One region of the Nonomuraea sp. NPDC050383 genome, then DNA from elsewhere that is predicted to be linked to it. Evidence: predicted binding sites of a transcription regulator. Region 1 holds the regulator's gene; each other region holds the start of a gene.
The links. The regulator LexA, encoded in region 1, represses DNA repair genes until DNA is damaged. The targets are predictions, from matches to a motif close to TCGAACANNTGTTCGA.
Positions count from the first base shown of each region.

Region 2: the regulator LexA is predicted to act here: its motif matches at 1,828-1,843, upstream of ruvC (crossover junction endodeoxyribonuclease RuvC).
Region 3: the regulator LexA is predicted to act here: its motif matches at 2,319-2,334, upstream of ACIBG4_RS35060 (DUF6504 family protein).
Region 4: the regulator LexA is predicted to act here: its motif matches at 1,188-1,203, upstream of ACIBG4_RS03310 (SAV_6107 family HEPN domain-containing protein).

Region 1 covers NZ_JBITIP010000002.1:103,342-107,522, reverse strand. Annotated here, with positions in the region: gene ACIBG4_RS05225 (hypothetical protein) at 91-372, opposite strand; gene lexA (transcriptional repressor LexA) at 1,902-2,609, shown strand; gene ACIBG4_RS05215 (MFS transporter) at 3,070-4,181, opposite strand, start outside.
Region 2 covers NZ_JBITIP010000006.1:50,959-55,139, reverse strand. Annotated here, with positions in the region: gene ACIBG4_RS16905 (carbohydrate ABC transporter permease) at 1-511, shown strand, start outside; gene eis (enhanced intracellular survival protein Eis) at 523-1,680, shown strand; gene ruvC (crossover junction endodeoxyribonuclease RuvC) at 1,946-2,584, shown strand; gene ruvA (Holliday junction branch migration protein RuvA) at 2,581-3,201, shown strand; gene ruvB (Holliday junction branch migration DNA helicase RuvB) at 3,413-4,181, shown strand, end outside.
Region 3 covers NZ_JBITIP010000020.1:20,405-24,585, reverse strand. Annotated here, with positions in the region: gene ACIBG4_RS35065 (DNA polymerase III subunit alpha) at 1-1,986, opposite strand, end outside; gene ACIBG4_RS35060 (DUF6504 family protein) at 1,986-2,252, opposite strand; gene ACIBG4_RS35055 (serine/threonine-protein kinase) at 2,435-4,093, shown strand; gene ACIBG4_RS35050 (MFS transporter) at 4,156-4,181, opposite strand, start outside.
Region 4 covers NZ_JBITIP010000001.1:745,797-749,977, reverse strand. Annotated here, with positions in the region: gene ACIBG4_RS03320 (cytochrome P450) at 1-899, shown strand, start outside; gene ACIBG4_RS03315 ((4Fe-4S)-binding protein) at 910-1,104, shown strand; gene ACIBG4_RS03310 (SAV_6107 family HEPN domain-containing protein) at 1,467-1,913, shown strand; gene ACIBG4_RS03305 (transcriptional regulator) at 2,770-3,264, opposite strand; gene ACIBG4_RS03300 (universal stress protein) at 3,568-4,181, opposite strand, start outside.

The DNA.
Region 1 (4,181 bases):
ACGCGAGGACGGGCCCTCGACGAGCGAGAGCAGCGAAGGACTCCACGGTGGCCGGGTCAGGGGTCGCCTGCGCGAGTCAGCTTCGCGCGATCAACCGTACGCACCTCTGAGCGGGAAGGAGCCCGCCGCCATCGAAGCGTGGACGGCCGTCGAAGCGACGGACGCAGCGGCATTCGCCGTCGTGGCGGCATTCGCAGTCGTGGCGGCGTGGGCGGGCGCGACGGCGTGGGCGGCCGTTCTGGTGCCGAGCCAGAAGCCGCACAGCGACAACAGCGCCGCCACCGCGACCATGATCGCGGCCCGTCCGCGACGGGTGAGCCGCACCGGCGCCGCCCGCCGCCCGCGCTTCCCGGACACGGGACCCGTCCGCATGGGCCCCTTCCGAACGGCGCCCCTCCGAACAGACCCCATCCGAACAGGTCCCTTCCGCACGGCCCTTCGCCCGAGCGCTCCCCGTCGCCTCTCACCAGCCCCGGAGCCGAGCCCCACCTCTCGGCTCTCCCCGAACCCTCGCCCTTGATCGCCCCTTCGCGCCTGGCCGACCCCTCGTTTCTGACCGGACCCTCGCTCTTGATCGCCCCTTAGCGCCTGGCCGGCCCCTCGTCTCTGGCCGGATCCTCGCCCCCGGCCCGCTGCGGCCGCCTCACTGCGGCCACCCTGAACGACAGAACCGATCCGCGCCACCGGCACAGATCCGCCACCCCGGCCGCCCACCCCTGCCGACCGGTTCGCCGGAAACGAGCCGCCTCCCCGTGCCCACCGGCCTTCCGGGACGGCCGCGCCTCCCCCGCCCGGCCCGCCGCCCCTCCTTCCGGATCGCCCAGCCGGGAGGCCGAGGCCCTCGGCCTCTGCTCTGGGGGGTGGTACGAGCCACAGCTGGGGTCTTCCTCCCGCGGCGAAGGCGCGACCGGCCCCGCGGGCCGCCGTCGCGTCGGCGCCCGGCGACACACCATCACTACGCGAGACGTCCTCCCGCATCTGAACCCCACCCCTCGAAGTGACCCCTGCGGTCCACCCGGCCGCGCGCCGAGCTCGGTCGCCGCGCCCGGCCTTACCATCCAGTACGGCCAGAACGCCCGAAGCGCTCAGCCGATCCGCCTCACAGCACGAGACCCGCCGTCACGACGGGCCGGCGCCCCATCTCCACGCACCGCGATCCCCCTCCCCCTGGAGCACGGCTCGGTCCCATCTCCATGCAGCGTGACCGCCTCCCCACAAGTACGGCCCCTCCCGACTCCACGCACCGCGACCACCTCCCCCCTGAAGCACGGCTCGGTCCCATCTCCACGCACCGCGGCCGCCTCCCGCTGGGGTACGGCTCGGCCCCGCCCATGGGTGACGCCGAGCTCCGCACGATGACCAACGAGCGTGGCGTGTCGGCTCCGGCCGTCCTGCCGTCGTCCTGCAGCCGTCCCGCCGTCGTTCTGCCGTCGTTCTGCGTCCGGCCACTCTCGCCACCTGACCACCACCACCTCGGCCCGCCTGGATGGTGAATTGTCGCGTAAACCGAGGCGTTCGCGAATACTGAACGCTTTGTCCTCCCCCACGGTCCGCCCGCCCTCGACACCGTCGTTCTTGATCGCTTTTGTACGGCCCTCGGCGACCCGCTGCCGCCCGGCGTCGTCGCTGGTCATGTCCGTGACCGCGGTGACGCGCACGATTGACCTCCCACGCCGTCCGGGTCCGAGAAAAAGACCCCATTAAGATCAGCAAATCGAACACGGTGTCGATCGAACTCCCGTACGATGTTGTACACCACGTCACTGATAATTTCGAGGACGACTCGAACAATTGTTTGAAGATGATCTTCAACAGCGATACGGTCGCTGTGTGCGACATGGAGACCACGGACCGGGAGGGCAGGCCGGAGCGGCAGGCCACCCGGCGACGAGGAGGAGAGCATGAGCGAGCGAGATGACGCAAACGGGGTCACAGACCTCGCGGTGCGCCGGCGCGACTCCCTGGGCCTGACGCCCAGGCAGCGCAAGATTCTCGAAGTGATTCGCGATTCGGTGCAACAGCGCGGATATCCGCCGTCCATGCGTGAGATCGGCGAGGCCGTCCAGCTGACGAGCACGTCGAGCGTGTCGCACCAGTTGACGGCGTTGCAGCGCAAGGGCTATCTGCGGCGTGACCCGCACCGGCCGCGCGCCCTCGAAGTCCGCCTGCCGGGCGAGCCGGCACTGTGGGTCGACCCCGACGCCTCCTCCGAGGAGCCCACGGTGAGCAGGCCCACGGCCGCCTATGTGCCGCTGGTCGGCCGGATCGCCGCCGGTGGGCCGATCCTCGCCGAGGAGAGCGTCGAAGACGTCTTCGCGCTGCCCAAGCAACTCGTCGGCGAGGGCACCCTGTTCCTCCTCCAGGTCGCCGGTGACTCCATGATCGAAGCCGCCATCGCCGACGGCGACTGGGTGGTCGTGCGTCAGCAGCCCGTCGCCGAGAGCGGCGACATCGTGGCCGCCATGATCGACGGCGAGGCCACGGTCAAGACCTTCAAGCGCAAGGACGGCCACGTCTGGCTGGTCCCCCACAACCCCAACTACGACCCGATCCCCGGCGACGAGGCCAGCGTCCTGGGCAAGGTCGTGGCGGTTCTTCGCCGCCTCTGACCCACCCTGCCGCCGCCGACGGCTCCCCGGGATGACCCCGGGGAGCCGCGAGCAGCACCGGCAGCCTTCGTTCCGCGCCCTCGGCGTTGAGCTCGTCGAGCCCGGCATCGAGCCCTGCCCCGGTCGCGGCGGTCCACTCGCGCGCTGCCCCAGTCGCGGTATTCGAGGCCCCGGTCACGGTGTTCGAGTCGCGCCCTACCCCAGTCGACGTTCGAGTTCGCGCCCTGCCCCGGTCACGGCAGCCGACTCGCGCCCTGCCCCCGTCACGGTGTTCGAGTTCGAGCCCCACTTGCCCTGCGGCGGCCGGTCGCCGGCCTCGCGGCGGACCTGGTGACGACCTCCCCACCCGCCGGCTGAACGCAGCGGTGGCCGGGAGGCGCCGGAAGCCCTGATGAAGTGGCGGGGCTGCAAGGCCGGTCAACGGTGCTCGCTCAGCGCTGTGCGCTCGCGCCACCAAGTGTCAGCGGGACGTAGCCGATACGGGCTCACCCGGCCGCCGCGCCCCCGGCAGGGCGGTGAAACGTCGGGTCGAGATGGCGACGAGGAGTCCGAGGGCGGCGTAAGCTCCGCCGAGCAGGCTGGCGGCCGGCCATCCCGCGGCGCTGTAGGCCCACGTGGTGGTGATCGCGCCGAGCGCGGAGCCGAGGGAGTAGAAGGCCATGTAGGCGCCGATGACGCTGCTGCTCTGGTCGGGGCGGGCGGCGGTGAGCAGGTGCTGGCTGCTGACGTGAACGGCTTGCACGGCGAAGTCCAGAAGGATGACGCCGACGATCAACAGCCACAGCGACGACCCCGCTTGACCGATCAGCAGCCACGCGGCTGTGAGCAGGGCCAGCGACCAGCAGGTGACCGGGGACGCCAGACCCCGGTCGGCCCATCGGCCGGCCCGGGCCGCGCCCAAAGCCCCGGTGAGACCGGCGAGTCCGAACAATCCGATCTCGGTGGTGCCGAAGTGCCACGGCGCGTCGCCGAGCGGGAGCGCCAGTCCGCTCCACAGCGTGCCGAAGGAGGCGAACAGGAAGAACGCGACCAGTCCCCGGCTGAGGAAGAGCCGGTCGCCGACCACCAGACGACCCACCGATGACAGCAACTGCCCGTACCGGGCTCGGGGGCGGCGGATGTCGGCCTTGAGGGTGAATCGGGCGGCGAGCGCGAGCATCGCGCAAAGCCCGGCGATGACGAGGTAGACCATGCGCCAGTCGGCCAGCTCGCCCAGGGTGCCCGCGACCACCCGCACTCCGAGAATCCCGATGACCACGCCCGAGGTGACCGCTCCGATGTTGCGGCCGCGCTCGCCGGTCGGCGAGACGGCGGCGACATAGGCCACCGTGATCTGGACGACCACGGCGAACAGGCCGGCCAGCGCCAGGCCCGCGATCGCGATGCCGCCGCTGGGAGCGGCGGCGGCCACCCCCGCGCCTGCCGCTGTGAGCAGCAGGTGCACCGTGATGAGTCTGCGGCGGTCGAACAGGTCACCGAACGGGACCAGCAGCACCAGCCCCGCCAGATAGCCGATCTGGCCGGCGGCGACCAGCCACCCCAGCGCCCCCTCCCTCAGCCCGAGATCCTCGC
Region 2 (4,181 bases), on a different contig from region 1:
GCTGCTGCTCCTGTTCGCGCCCTGGCTGTTCGTCGGCGTCGGGCCGCTCAGCGTGGCCGGCTGGAACGACATCCGCAACCTGGGCCTGATCGACACCTTCGTCTCGCTCGTGCCGCCGGTGCTGGTCAGCGTCCCGTGCCTGTTCGTGCTCACGCTGCTGTGCAAGGGGCTGGCCGAGCGCTCCGGCGGCGACTTCGCCGGCGGCGTGGTGAGGCCGTCGCTGCCCATGGCCGCCGTCCTCGTCGGCGTCGTCACCCTCCTCAACGGCCAGGACCTCCTCTGGCCGCTCCTCGTCGCCCACGACCCCGGCCTGGCCACCGCTCCCGCCGCCCAGTTCCTCCGCATCAGCGAGTACGGCGCCGCGGCCGACGCAAGCCTGGCCACGCCGCTGCCCGTCATGCTGCTCGCGCTGCTCGCCGCGGGCGCCGCCCAGGTGCTGTACCTGCACCGCCTGGCCATCGGCGCGGGGACGCCACGGGCCGGTTCCGGAAACCCCGCGCCCGCTGCGTAGGGTGTTGCCTCGTGGAGATTCGCGACCTCACCCCCGATGACCAGGATGCCCTGCTCGACGTGCGCAGGCGCTCGTTCGGACCGGTCCCGCCCGCCGAGGTGGAGAGCTGGCGAGCCCTCGCCGTCCCCGACCTGAACGAAGGCCGCTACCTGGGCGTGTTCGACGGCGGCAGGCTGGCCGGCTCGGCCCGGGTGCGGGGCTTCACCCAGTGGTGGCACGGCAGGCCGCAGCCCCTCGCGGGCGTCGCGGGCGTCACGGTCAACCCCGAGTACCGGGGCAGGGGCGTCGGCACCGCGGTCATGCGGGCCGCCGTGGGCAGGGCCACCGACCTGGGCGACGCGGTCTCCGCGCTCTACCCGGCCACCACCCCCCTCTACCGGGCGACGGGCTACGAGCACGCGGGCGCCCAGCATCTGGTCACCATCCCCACCGAGGCGCTGCGCGCGATCAGGCCGGCGGGCGACGTACCGGTGCGGCGCATGGACGCCGGCGACGCGGCCGAGGTCGTCGCCCTGCTGCACCGCCTGCACGGCCAGGCCCGAGCCTCCGGCCCGATCTCCTGGGACGAGCGCACCTGGGCCCGCCGGCTGGCCCGCGAGGACGACTTCCTCTACCTGGCCCCCGACGGCTATGCCGTGTACCGCTGGGACGGCGACCGCATGCGCGTCGACAACCTCGTCGCCGGCTCCCAGGAGACCGCCCGCGCCCTGTGGTCGCTGGTCGGCTCCGCCTCCTCGGTCGCCAAGACCGTCACGGCCGTGCTGGCGCCCGACGACCCCGTCCGCTGGCTGCTGCGCGAGCGGTCGGTCGAGGAGGTCACGATGGTGCGGTGGATGTTCCGGGTGATCGACGTGGCGGCCGCGGTGGAGCGAAGGGGCTTCCCGGCCGGGGCGACGCTGGACACGACGGTCGAGGTCGAGGACCCGGTACGCCCCGGCAACACCGGACGCTGGCGGCTCACGGTCTCCGGCGGCCGGGGCGAGGCCAAGGCCCTGTCCGCTGACGCGGGCGCCGGCCCCGCTCTCCGCATCAACGGCCTGTCCGCGCTCTACGCCGGTATCCCCACGGCGACGCTGCGCCGCACCGGCCTCCTGTCCGGGGACGACTCGCACGACGAGGCCCTGGACACCGCCTTCGCCGCCCAGCCGTACATGCTGGACTACTTCTGACGGACCCCGCCGGCGCGACCCCGCGTGCGACCGGACGCCCGTCCGCGCGGACGGGCGTCCGGTCGTCGCCGCGCCGCGCGGCCGTCCTCCCTCGGCGCACGGGCGTTTCCCGGTGCGCGGGCACGTCAGCCGGGGTAGAGTCTCGTGCCGAACAGGTGTTCGGCGGGCGCGAGCGGGCGCTGTGACAGGCGGACGTGACGAGCGCCGTGACTGGCGGACGTCGTGCGGGCAGGTCGGCGGGCGAGAACGAGCGGGAGGCGCGACGGTGCGAGTGATGGGCGTCGACCCGGGACTGACCCGGTGCGGCGTGGGAGCGGTCGAGGGTCGTCCGGGCGCGCCGCTGTCCCTGGTGGCCGTCGGGGTGGTGCGCACCGGAGCCGACGAGGAGCTGGGCGCGCGCCTGGTCGGCATCGAGGCCGGCATCGAGCAGTGGCTCGACGAGGTGCGGCCCGACGCCGTCGCGGTCGAGCGGGTCTTCAGCCAGAACAACGTCCGCACCGTCATGGGCACCGCCCAGGCCGCCGGCATCGCCGTCCTCTGCGCCGCCCGGCGCGGCCTGCCGGTCGCCCTGCACACGCCGTCCGAGGTCAAGGCCGCCATCACCGGCAGCGGCACGGCCGACAAGAAGCAGATCGGCGCCATGGTGACCCGGCTGCTGCGGCTCAAGGAGATGCCGAGGCCCGCCGACGCCGCCGACGCCCTCGCCCTGGCCATCTGCCACGTGTGGCGCGGCGGCGCCCAGCACCGCCTGGCCCAGGCCCTGGCCACCGCCGGCCGTACCGCGACGACGGGCCGTACCGGGACGACAGGCCGCACCGCGACGACAGGCCGCACCGCGACGACAGGCCGTAGCGGGGCGGCAGGCCGTACCGGCGACGGCCGTGAGAAGGACGTGGCGCCGTGATCGCCTCAGTGGCCGGCCGGGTCGCCGCCATCGCGCCCGACGGCGCGGTCATCGAGGTCGGCGGCGTCGGCATCCTCACCCACTGCACGCCCGGCACGCTGGCCCGGCTCAAGGTCGGGGAGGAGGCGCGCCTGTCCACGTCGCTGGTGGTGCGCGAGGAGTCCCTCACCCTGTACGGGTTCGCCACCGACGACGAGCGGGCCGTGTTCGAGCTGCTCCAGACGGCCAGCGGCGTCGGACCCAAGCTGGCCCTGGCCATGCTCGCCGTCCACACGCCCGGCGCGCTGCGCGCCGCCGTCGCCGCCGCCGACCTCAAGGCCCTCACCAAGGTGCCCGGCATCGGCCAGAAGGGCGCCCAGCGCATCGTGCTGGAGCTCAAGGACCGCCTCGGCACGCCCGACGCCGCCGTCGACGCCGCGCTCAACGGCGACCGCCCCGCCCCGCTGTGGCGCGAGCAGGTCCACTCCGGGCTCGTGGGCCTCGGCTACTCCGCCAAGGACGCCGACGAGGCGATCCTCGCCGTCGAGCCGCAGGCCGAGGCCGACGCCGCCGAGGGCCGCGAGCCGCAGGTCGCCGCGCTCCTCAAGTCCGCCCTCCGCGCCCTGAGCGTCCGATGACCCCACCGCCTCCGATCCTGTCCCCGACGGCACCGCGCCCGACAGCGTCGTCCCCGGCCCCGCCGTCCCCGGCCCCGCCGTCCCCGGGACGCGGCTTCCGGAGGGGCGTGAACGGCGTGGGTGCCGTACTCTCGCAGGGCCCCCGCACCGGACGCGGCGGGGCAGAGCGCGCGAGGCCGAGCGTGACGCGGATGGTGAGGGGGACGGGGAAGTGAGCCTGGATCGGGACCTCGTGTCGCCCGACGCCGAGGGCGACGAGCTGCAGATCGAGGCGGCGCTGCGCCCCAAGAAGCTCAGCGAGTTCATCGGCCAGGGCCGCGTCCGCGAGCAGCTCTCGCTGGTGCTGGAGAGCGCCCTGCGCCGCAGCCGGCCCCCCGACCACGTGCTGATGAGCGGATCTCCCGGACTCGGCAAGACCACACTGGCTATGATCATCGCGGCCGAGCTGAGCGCCCCGCTCCGCATCACCTCGGGACCCGCCCTGGAGCGGGCCGGTGACCTCGCGGCCATCCTGTCGACGCTGGCCGAGGGCGAGGTGCTGTTCATCGACGAGATCCACCGGATGGCCCGGCCCGCCGAGGAGATGCTCTACCTCGCGATGGAGGACTTCCGGGTCGACATCGTCGTCGGCAAGGGGCCCGGCGCGACCGCGATCCCGCTCGAGATCGCGCCGTTCACCCTCGTCGGCGCGACGACCCGGGCCGGGCTGCTGCCCGCCCCGCTGCGCGACCGCTTCGGCTTCACCGCCCACATGGACTTCTACGAGGTCGACGAGCTGGAGCAGGTGCTCAACCGGTCGTCCCGGCTGCTCGGCGTGGCCCTGCCCCCCGAGGGCGCCTACGAGATCGCCCGCCGCTCACGCGGCACGCCCCGCATCGCCAACCGGTTGCTGCGCCGGGTGCGCGACTTCGCCGACGTGCGCGCCGGCGGCGTCATCGACCGCGACGTCGCCTCCGCCGCCCTCGACCTGTACGAGGTGG
Region 3 (4,181 bases), on a different contig from region 1:
GGTGTCCTGGTCGTCGTGCGGCACGTAACGAATCTCCGGCCGGGCGTCCGGGATCGGCCGGGGCTCCGGGATCGGCGGCTCCGGGTCGCGGGCCTGCGGGTCGGGAGGGCGCTGCTCGTCCAGCCGGACCACGACGCCGTCCACCCGCTCGATCTCGCCCAGCGCGTACGCCATCGCCGACTGCATGCGCACGCCCAGCACGTCCAGCTTGAGCAGCCCCGCCTCCTCCACGTCGTCCTTGTCGAACTGCGACATCGGGAACTCCAGCAGGCTGCGCTCCACCGGCGTGCGGTCGCGCAGCCCGGAGTTGCCGATCAGCACCCCGCACGGGTGCAGCGCGATGTGCCGGGGCAGCCCGTCGAGCTTCTCAGCCAGCCTGAACACCCGGTCCAGCCCCGCCTCCCCCAGCCTGCTGTCGCGCAGCTCCGGCAGGTCGCTCAGCGACGCGGTGATCTGCCTGGCCCTGATGTGCGGGAACGCCTTGGCGATCGCGTCGATCTCGTACGGGGGCAGGCCCATGGCGCCCGCCACGTCACGGATCGCGCTGCGGGCCCGGTAGGTCTCCATCATGGACACGCAGGCCACGCGCTCCTCGCCGTACCTGTCGAAGATGGCCTTGTAGCAGTCGAGCCGGCGCGCGGACTCCACGTCCACGTCGATGTCGGGCAGCCCGACGCGGCCCTCCGACAGGAAGCGCTCCATGAGCAGGCCGTGGTGGAGGGGGTTCACCTCGCCGATGCCGATGAGGTAGTTGACCAGGCTGCCCGCGCCGGAGCCGCGGATGGCGCACCGGATGCCCATCCGCCGGATCATGTCGGTGATGTCGGACACGGCGATGAAGTAGCCGGACAGGCGCTTGCGCTCGATGATCGCCATCTCGTCCCGGAGCCGTTCGCCGGCCTCCCGGGAGCGGGCCAGGCCGCGCGCCGCCATCCCGTCCTCCACCCGGCGGCGCAGCAGCGGCACCGGGTCGGCGCCGATCTCGGGCAGGTGCAGGGCGGGCGGGTCGCCGCGCAGCGCGAGCAGCTCACGCGGGTCCATCACGCACTCCTCCGCGACCCTGCGGGTGGCGCGCAGCAGGTCGGCGACCCGGCGCGCGTCGGAGCCGCAGATCTTCGCGGCCACCGTCGCCATGTCCTTGGAGCCCTTGAGATAGGCGTGGGAGGTGGTGCGTTCCAGGTGGCGCGGGTGCAGCGGGACGAGCTGGCGGGCCGCGTCGAGCACGTCGCCCACCTGGTGGTCGTCCGGGTCGAGGTACCTGACGGCGTTGCTGAGCACGGCGGGCACCCCGGCGGACTCGGCCAGGGCGAGCATGCGGACGGCGGTGATGGCGTCGCGGAAGCCGTACTGGTCGACCAGCTCGACCACCACCCCGGGCACCATGGAGCGCCACAGGCCGAGCAGCGCCGCGGCCCGCTCGTCGCGGCGCGCGGCCATCGCCCGGCCCACGTCGGAGCGGGGGCCGAGCAGCACCGTCAGCCCGTCGTCGGGGGTGACGCCGGGGCCGGCCCACGCGGCCACCATCTCCCGGGTCACCCGCGGCTCGCCGCGCCCGCCCGCGTAGTGGGCGTCGGTGACCAGCCGGGCCAGGCGGGACCAGCCGCCCGAACGGGCCAGCACGGTGATCCGGTCCTCGGCGTCCGCCCCGGTGCGGGGGCGCTGCGGCTTCCGGCTCCGGGCGAGGGGGCTCAGGTCGTCGAGCGCGCCGCCGGAGTCGAGGGTGAGGCCGTCGAGCGCGCCCTCGTGGCCGCCGCCGGGGCCGCCCGCTCCGGCGAGGACGAGGCTGACGCCGAAGACCGGCCCGATCCCGGCGTCCGCGCACGCCTGCGCGTGCTTGACCGCCCCGTACAGACCGTCGCGGTCGGTCAGCGCGAGGATGTCCATGCCGTCGTCGGCGGCCCGCCGCGCCAGCTCGCGCGGGAACGCGGTGCCGTACCGCATCGAGTAGGCGGAGGCCACGTTGAGGTGCGGGAACGGCGCGCCCATCAGTCCCACGCCCTCAGGAGCAGCCAGCCGCCGCTGGCGGTGTCGAACCTCAGCTCGTAGGAGCCCGCCTCACGCCCCGGGCTGGCCTCGACCCGCCAGAACTGGCGCTCGCCCGGATCGCCCTCCCGCACCTTCCACCACTCGCGCGTCACCACCCAGTGGTCGAGGACGCGGCGCACGAGATAGAGCCGGTCACGCCAGACGAACTGGCTGGGCTCGCCCTCCCGGGTCCACACCTCGATCGGATCGCCATAGAGTCTGCTCAAGACGCCTCTCCCCGCGGCTTTTCGACTGTGTTCAGCCACCCGGGGGAAGGCGGGCGTTCTTACATATCGAACATATGTTCTTTGCGGCTCGGAGCGCAAGTCGCTCACGCAGGTGAGCCCGGTCGGCGGCGAGCCCGTGTCGGCCCACCCGGACGAGCCCGATATCGGTAAGCTAACCCGCCGTGAGCGGTGAAACCTCCCACATCGGGCGCTACAGGTTGCTGAGCGTGCTGGGCAGGGGCGGGATGGGCACGGTGCACCTCGCCGAGGACACCGCGGGGCAGCGCGTCGCCATCAAGGTGATCAACGCGGAGTTCAGCCAGCATGAGCAGTTCCGCATGCGTTTTCGCAGGGAGGCCGACGCCGCCCGGCGGGTGCGCCGGTTCTGCACCGCCGCGGTCCTGGAGGCGGCCCTCGACGGCCGGATCCTCTACGTCGTCACCGAGTACGTGCCGGGCCCCAACCTGGAGCAGGCCGTCGAGCAGTCCGGGCCGCTGCGCGGATCCAGCCTCGACGCGCTGGCCGTCAGCGTGGCCACCGCCCTGACCGCCATCCACGGGGCCGGGGTGGTCCACCGCGACCTCAAGCCGTCCAACGTGCTGCTGTCGCCCGTCGGCCCCCGGGTGATCGACTTCGGCATCGCTCGGGCGCTCGACACGCTCAGCGGGGTCACGGGCACCGGCGAGATCGTCGGCACGCCTCGCTACATGGCGCCCGAGGTGCTGCGGGGCGACCCGGTGTCGCCGGCGTGCGACGTGTTCTCGTGGGGCTGCCTGGTGGCGTACGCGGCGAGCGGCAGGGCGCCGTTCGGCGGCGAGACGCTGCCCGCGATCGTCTATCAGGTGCTCAACACCGAGCCCGACCTGAGCCAGGTCGATCCGTCGCTGCGCGAGCTGGTCGCCGCCGCCCTGCGCAAGGACCCGGCGGCCCGGCCGACGGCGCAGCAGCTCCTCGACCACCTGGTGGGCCGCTCGGCGGCGCCGGAGCAGGCGGCGCGGACGGTGCGGCTGAGCTGGCAGCAGCAGGGGACGACGCCGTTCACAGAGCCGGGTGTCCCGCACCCGGTCCCGGGCGGCGGGCCGGGAGCCCCCTCGCGCGGGCGCAGGCGGGGGCTCCTGGCCGCCGGGCTGGCCGTCGGGACGGTGGCGCTCGCCGGCGCGGTCCTGGCGGCGTGGACGTTCCTGTCGCCCGGCGGGCCGCCCGAGGGGCCGACGCTCCTCCAGGAGGACTTCACCCAGACCTCCGGCGGCTGGGGCGGCACCTACGACCCCGACGAGACCGCCTCCTACGGCTACCGCACCGACGGCACGTTCGGCCTCGACGTGGAGGAGGACTACGAGGAGCGCCGGATCAAGGCGCCCACGTCGTACCTCATCGCCACGCCGACGGGGACGCCGCTGCCGTCGAGCACCCCGACGCCGATGATGCCGCCGAGCGTGGTCGTCGGCGTTACCGCGCAGGTCCGGCAGGTCGTCGGCAGCGGCGAGTACGGCGTGTACTGCCACTCGGCCGACGACCGCACCTCCTACGAGTTCGGCCTGGACACGTCGGGGCAGGCCCGCATCCGGCGCATCGTGGACGGCTCGGGCGGCACGCTGGCGCAGCCGGTCAAGGTGGACGGGCTGCCGGGCAAGGCCCGCATCGAGGCGTCGTGCGAGCAGCGCGGGAGCGCGGTGCGGCTGACGATGTGGGTCAACGGCGATCGGGTCCAGCAGGTGGACGACCCGAACGGGCTCGGCAACGGGTACGTGGGGCTGTTCGCCCGCACGCCCAAGGACAGCGAGTCGGTGCTGCGCACCACGTTCGACGACTTCGACCTGCGGGGCCAGCAGCAGACCTGAGGTTCGCCGCACCCCGCCCGAACCTCACCCCACCCGTACGACGCCGTGGCCGCCGCCGGTGGTCACGCGAGCCGATCGGAGCGACCGG
Region 4 (4,181 bases), on a different contig from region 1:
GCTACCGCAAGCTGCTCACCGGCCAGTTCACCGTCCGCCGGATGAAGCAGCTCGAACCCCGCATCGAGGAGATCACCCACGCCCGCCTCGACGCCATGGAGGCCGCGGGCAAGCCCGCCGACCTGGTCGAGCAGTTCGCCCTGCCCATCCCGTCGCTGGTGATCTGCGAGCTGCTCGGCGTGCCGTACGAGGACAGGGAGCGCTTCCAGCGCGACTCGAAGGCGCTGCTCGCCCTGGAGAGCGGGGCGGCGGAGGTCATGGACGCCATGACCAGCATGACCTCCTACCTCGGCGAGCTCATCCGGCGCAGGCGCGCCGAGCCGCGCGACGACCTGATCAGCGGCCTCGCCCAGGGCGGGGAGCTGGCCGACGACGAGCTGACCGGCGTCGCGTTCCTGCTGCTCGTGGCGGGGCACGAGACGACCGCCAACATGCTCGGGCTCGGCACGTACGCGCTGCTGCGCAACCCGGACCAGCTCGCCGCCATGCGCGACGACCCCTCCGTGGTGGACAACGGCGTCGAGGAGCTGCTGCGCTACCTCACGATCATCCACATCGGCCCGATCCGCACCGCGCTGGAGGACGTCGAGGTCGAGGGCGTCGCCATCGCGAAGGGCCAGTCGGTCGCCCTGTCCCTGCCGGTCGCCAACCGCGACTCCGCCCGCTTCCCCGGCGGGGATACGCTCGACGTGACTCGGCCCGCCGGCGGCCACCTGACCTTCGGGCACGGCATCCACCAGTGCCTCGGGCAGCAGCTCGCCCGGATCGAGATGCGCATCGGCTACCGGGCGCTGCTGCGCCGCTTCCCCGGGCTGCGCCTGGCCGTGCCGCCGGAGGAGGTGCCGATGCGGACGGACATGAGCATCTACGGGGTGCACCGCCTCCCCGTCACGTGGTAGGGAGATCATCATGGAGATCAAGGCAGACACGACCGTGTGCATCGGGGCGGGCATGTGCGCGCTCACGGTGCCCCAGGTCTTCGACCAGAGCGACGAGGACGGCACGGTGGTCCTCCTGGAGACGGCGCCCCCCGAGGAGCTGGAGGAGGCGGTCAGGCGCGCGGTGACCCTGTGCCCGTCGGGAGCGCTGTCGGTCACCTCCTGACGCCGCGCGAGGGGTGCGTCGGGAGTCCCTTTCCGACACGCCGATCGAACCTGTGTTCTGAAACGGGTTGACACCGAGGGTGATCGAAATTATGTTCGACGTAGTGGCGTGAGGCTCGCGGCTCACGTCGAAGGACCTGGTCGCGGGCCACGCTTCCCCCAAGCGGGACCCGCGGTCAGGCTCCACGGGCGAAGGGCGTGTCCTCGTCGTCGGCGGAGACGAGTCGGGGCGCGTCCTGGCCGGACGGGGAGAGGGGAAGCTTCTCGTCCGGCCCGCCCGGCGGAATTGTCGGTGGCGCCTGCGATTCTGGCTTCACCGGTGGTGACGCCGGCAGCCGCCCACGACCCCAAGGAGGCGTGCACATGGCACCACGGTCAAGAGACCCGCAGGGTCCCAGGCTGTCGCCCGCCGTTCGGGCGCACCTGACGGATTCCCGTTCCTGCCTGGCGGAGGCGACGGTCGCGCGCACCCCGGCATCCCGATATGTGGCAGCACACCTGGCGGCGCTCCGAGCGGCCGCCGCGATCCTGGCCGCCCGGCCCCGGCCGATGGAGGGCCGCAGGCGCCGCCTGCGCAGCGCGTGGGAGCTGCTGCCCGAGGCGGAGCCCGAGCTCGCCGAGTGGGCCGCCTACTTCGAGGTGAGCGCCGCCAAGCGCGCCGCCGCCGAGGCGGGCATGGTCCGCGGCGTCTCCGCGGCCGACGCCGACGAGCTGCTGTCCGAGGCCGACACCTTTGTGACGCGAGTGGAGGAGATCCTGGGGGTCCCTACCCAACCCCAGTTGCCCGTCGACGTTCCTTTGGCCGGGTGACCCGCCGCCGCACCCCACCACCCCAGGGCCCGACCCTCTTCTAGCGCCCCTCTCGACCGGGCGCGCGCAGCATCCCGGTCAGACGGCGAGCCACGCCCCCTCGCGGCACGCGTCGCCTCGCCCGGTCACCTCCGGGGCCCCTCACGCGCGTCGGACGATTCCTCCCCACGCCCGCGTTGGCGCCGAGCTTGCCGGAGTGCTGCGAACGAGAAGCGTCACAGCGGGTCCCCCTCGCCCCGAGCCGGCACACGGCCCCCGCACCGCCGCCCTCGAAGCGCAGCGGCCCACCCGCACGCGGTCTCCCGGTGGCCAGCCCAGGAGCGCCTGCGGCCCTACCCGCACTTAGCCTCCCGGTGCCCAGCCCAGGAGCGCCTGCGGCCCTACTCGCACGCGACCTCCCGGCCCGCCCCGAAGCGCCTGCGGCCCCACGCGCCCGCGCCAAGCGCCACCCGGCCCGCACGCGGCTTCCCCGCGTACGCCCGAAGGCCAGGCAGTCCGCACGCGGCTTCCACGCGCCCGCCCCCGAGGTGCACCCGGCCCGCACGCGCATGCCGGAAGCCCAAGCAGCCCGCACGCGGCTTCCCCGCGCACGCGGCCTCCCCGTGCACGCCGAGCGCGCGGCCCCACTCCAGTGCACGCCAGGAACTGCCCGCTCCCCCGAAGCGCAGGCGGCCCTAGAAGCGCAGGGGCCCGAAGCGCTCGCGGCCGTACGTCAGAACTGGGGCCGGACACGCCTGAGGGGCGCGCAGTGCGGTGCGCGCCCCTCAGGTGAGAACATCGCCCCCGGAACGGGAGCCGACCTCGCGGGAGCCGGTGAGGCCAGGTGCCGGTGGGGCCGGGCCCGGGTCCGGCGGGGTCAGAACGACTCGACCGCCCGGCGGGCCTCCGCGTCGAGGACACCCCAGCTGATGAGCTCCTCCGTCAGCTCGCTGGGCGACTTGTCATAGATCACGGCCAGGGAGCGCAGATCCTCCTGGCGGATCGACAGCACCTTGCCGTTGTAGTCGCCACGCTGGCTCTGGATGGTGGCGGCGTAGCGGGCGAGCGCTCCGGCCTTCTCCTTGGGCAGCGTGGCCAGCCGCTCCAGGTCGATCACAAGCTTCGGGGTCGGCCCGAGCGGGCTGGGCGCGGCACCGCCCGGCAGGAGCTCGGAGACGGGCACCCCGTAGAAGTCGGCAAGCTCGGCAAGCTTCTGCACCGTGACCGCGCGGTCGCCACGCTCGTACGAGCCCACGACCACGGCCTTCCACCTGCCACGCGACTTCTCCTCGACCCCGTGCAGGGACAGACCCTGCTGGGTGCGGATGGCGCGCAGTCGTGCACCCAGCGACTTCGCGTACTCAGACGGCATCGTGTGGCCCCCCGGCTCTCGTATGTATCGCTATCAGTAGATTGTGCTCCCTCGCGGTGAACGCCGAAGCCACCGGGGGTCTGGTGCCGAATACGGCACCATCGGTAGCCATGGCCTTGGGTTTACCCCCAAAACGCCGCGAGGTGTGGTTACGCACAGTGACGGTAAAGGGGAGGACGCCTAAGGTCAAGCTGATTGGAAAAAAGATGCCGAATCCGATCCGGGAGGCTACGCCACATTAGTCCCAGTTGTCCCGACAATAACGGTACTTCGTCACGATTTGTCGAGTACGAGATTTCCGTTTCACGGCTGCCGAGTGAGGATCATCACAGGGCACGTGGCCGCCCGGACGATCTTGACGGAGGTGTCACCGAGGAAGACGCGGCGCAGCGGCCCACCCGTGCTCGACGCGCACAGGAGCAGCTCCCCGCTCACCCAGGACGCGGTGGCGAGCGCCTGGCCCACGTTCCGCCCCTCCAGCACCTCGACCTCCACCTCCAGCCGCCGCCGGTGCCCCCGGGCCGCCGCCCTGAGGTCGGCCGCCGTCTGGTCGCGCAGCCGTTCGAGCATCCGCTCCTCGACCTCGACCCGCCTGCCGCTGCTGACGACCAGCGTCACCAGCCGCAGCGGCACCTCCAGGGCGGCCGCCGCCCGGGCGGCCGAGACGACCGCCGCGTCGGCGGACGGGCCGCGCCGGTAGGCGACCGTGATGCGCTCGAAGGCGCCCGGCGGCTCGTCCGCGAAGCCGCGCGGGGCCAGCAGCACCGGCACCGAGGAGGAGTGCAGCAGCTGGTCGGCGGTGCTGCCGATCTCGATGCGGCCCTTGCCGCCGCCCGGCGCCGAGCCGATCACGACGACGTCCGCCCCGCGCCTGCGGGCCAGCTCCACCAGCCCGCGCCCGCTGCCCTTGTGCATGT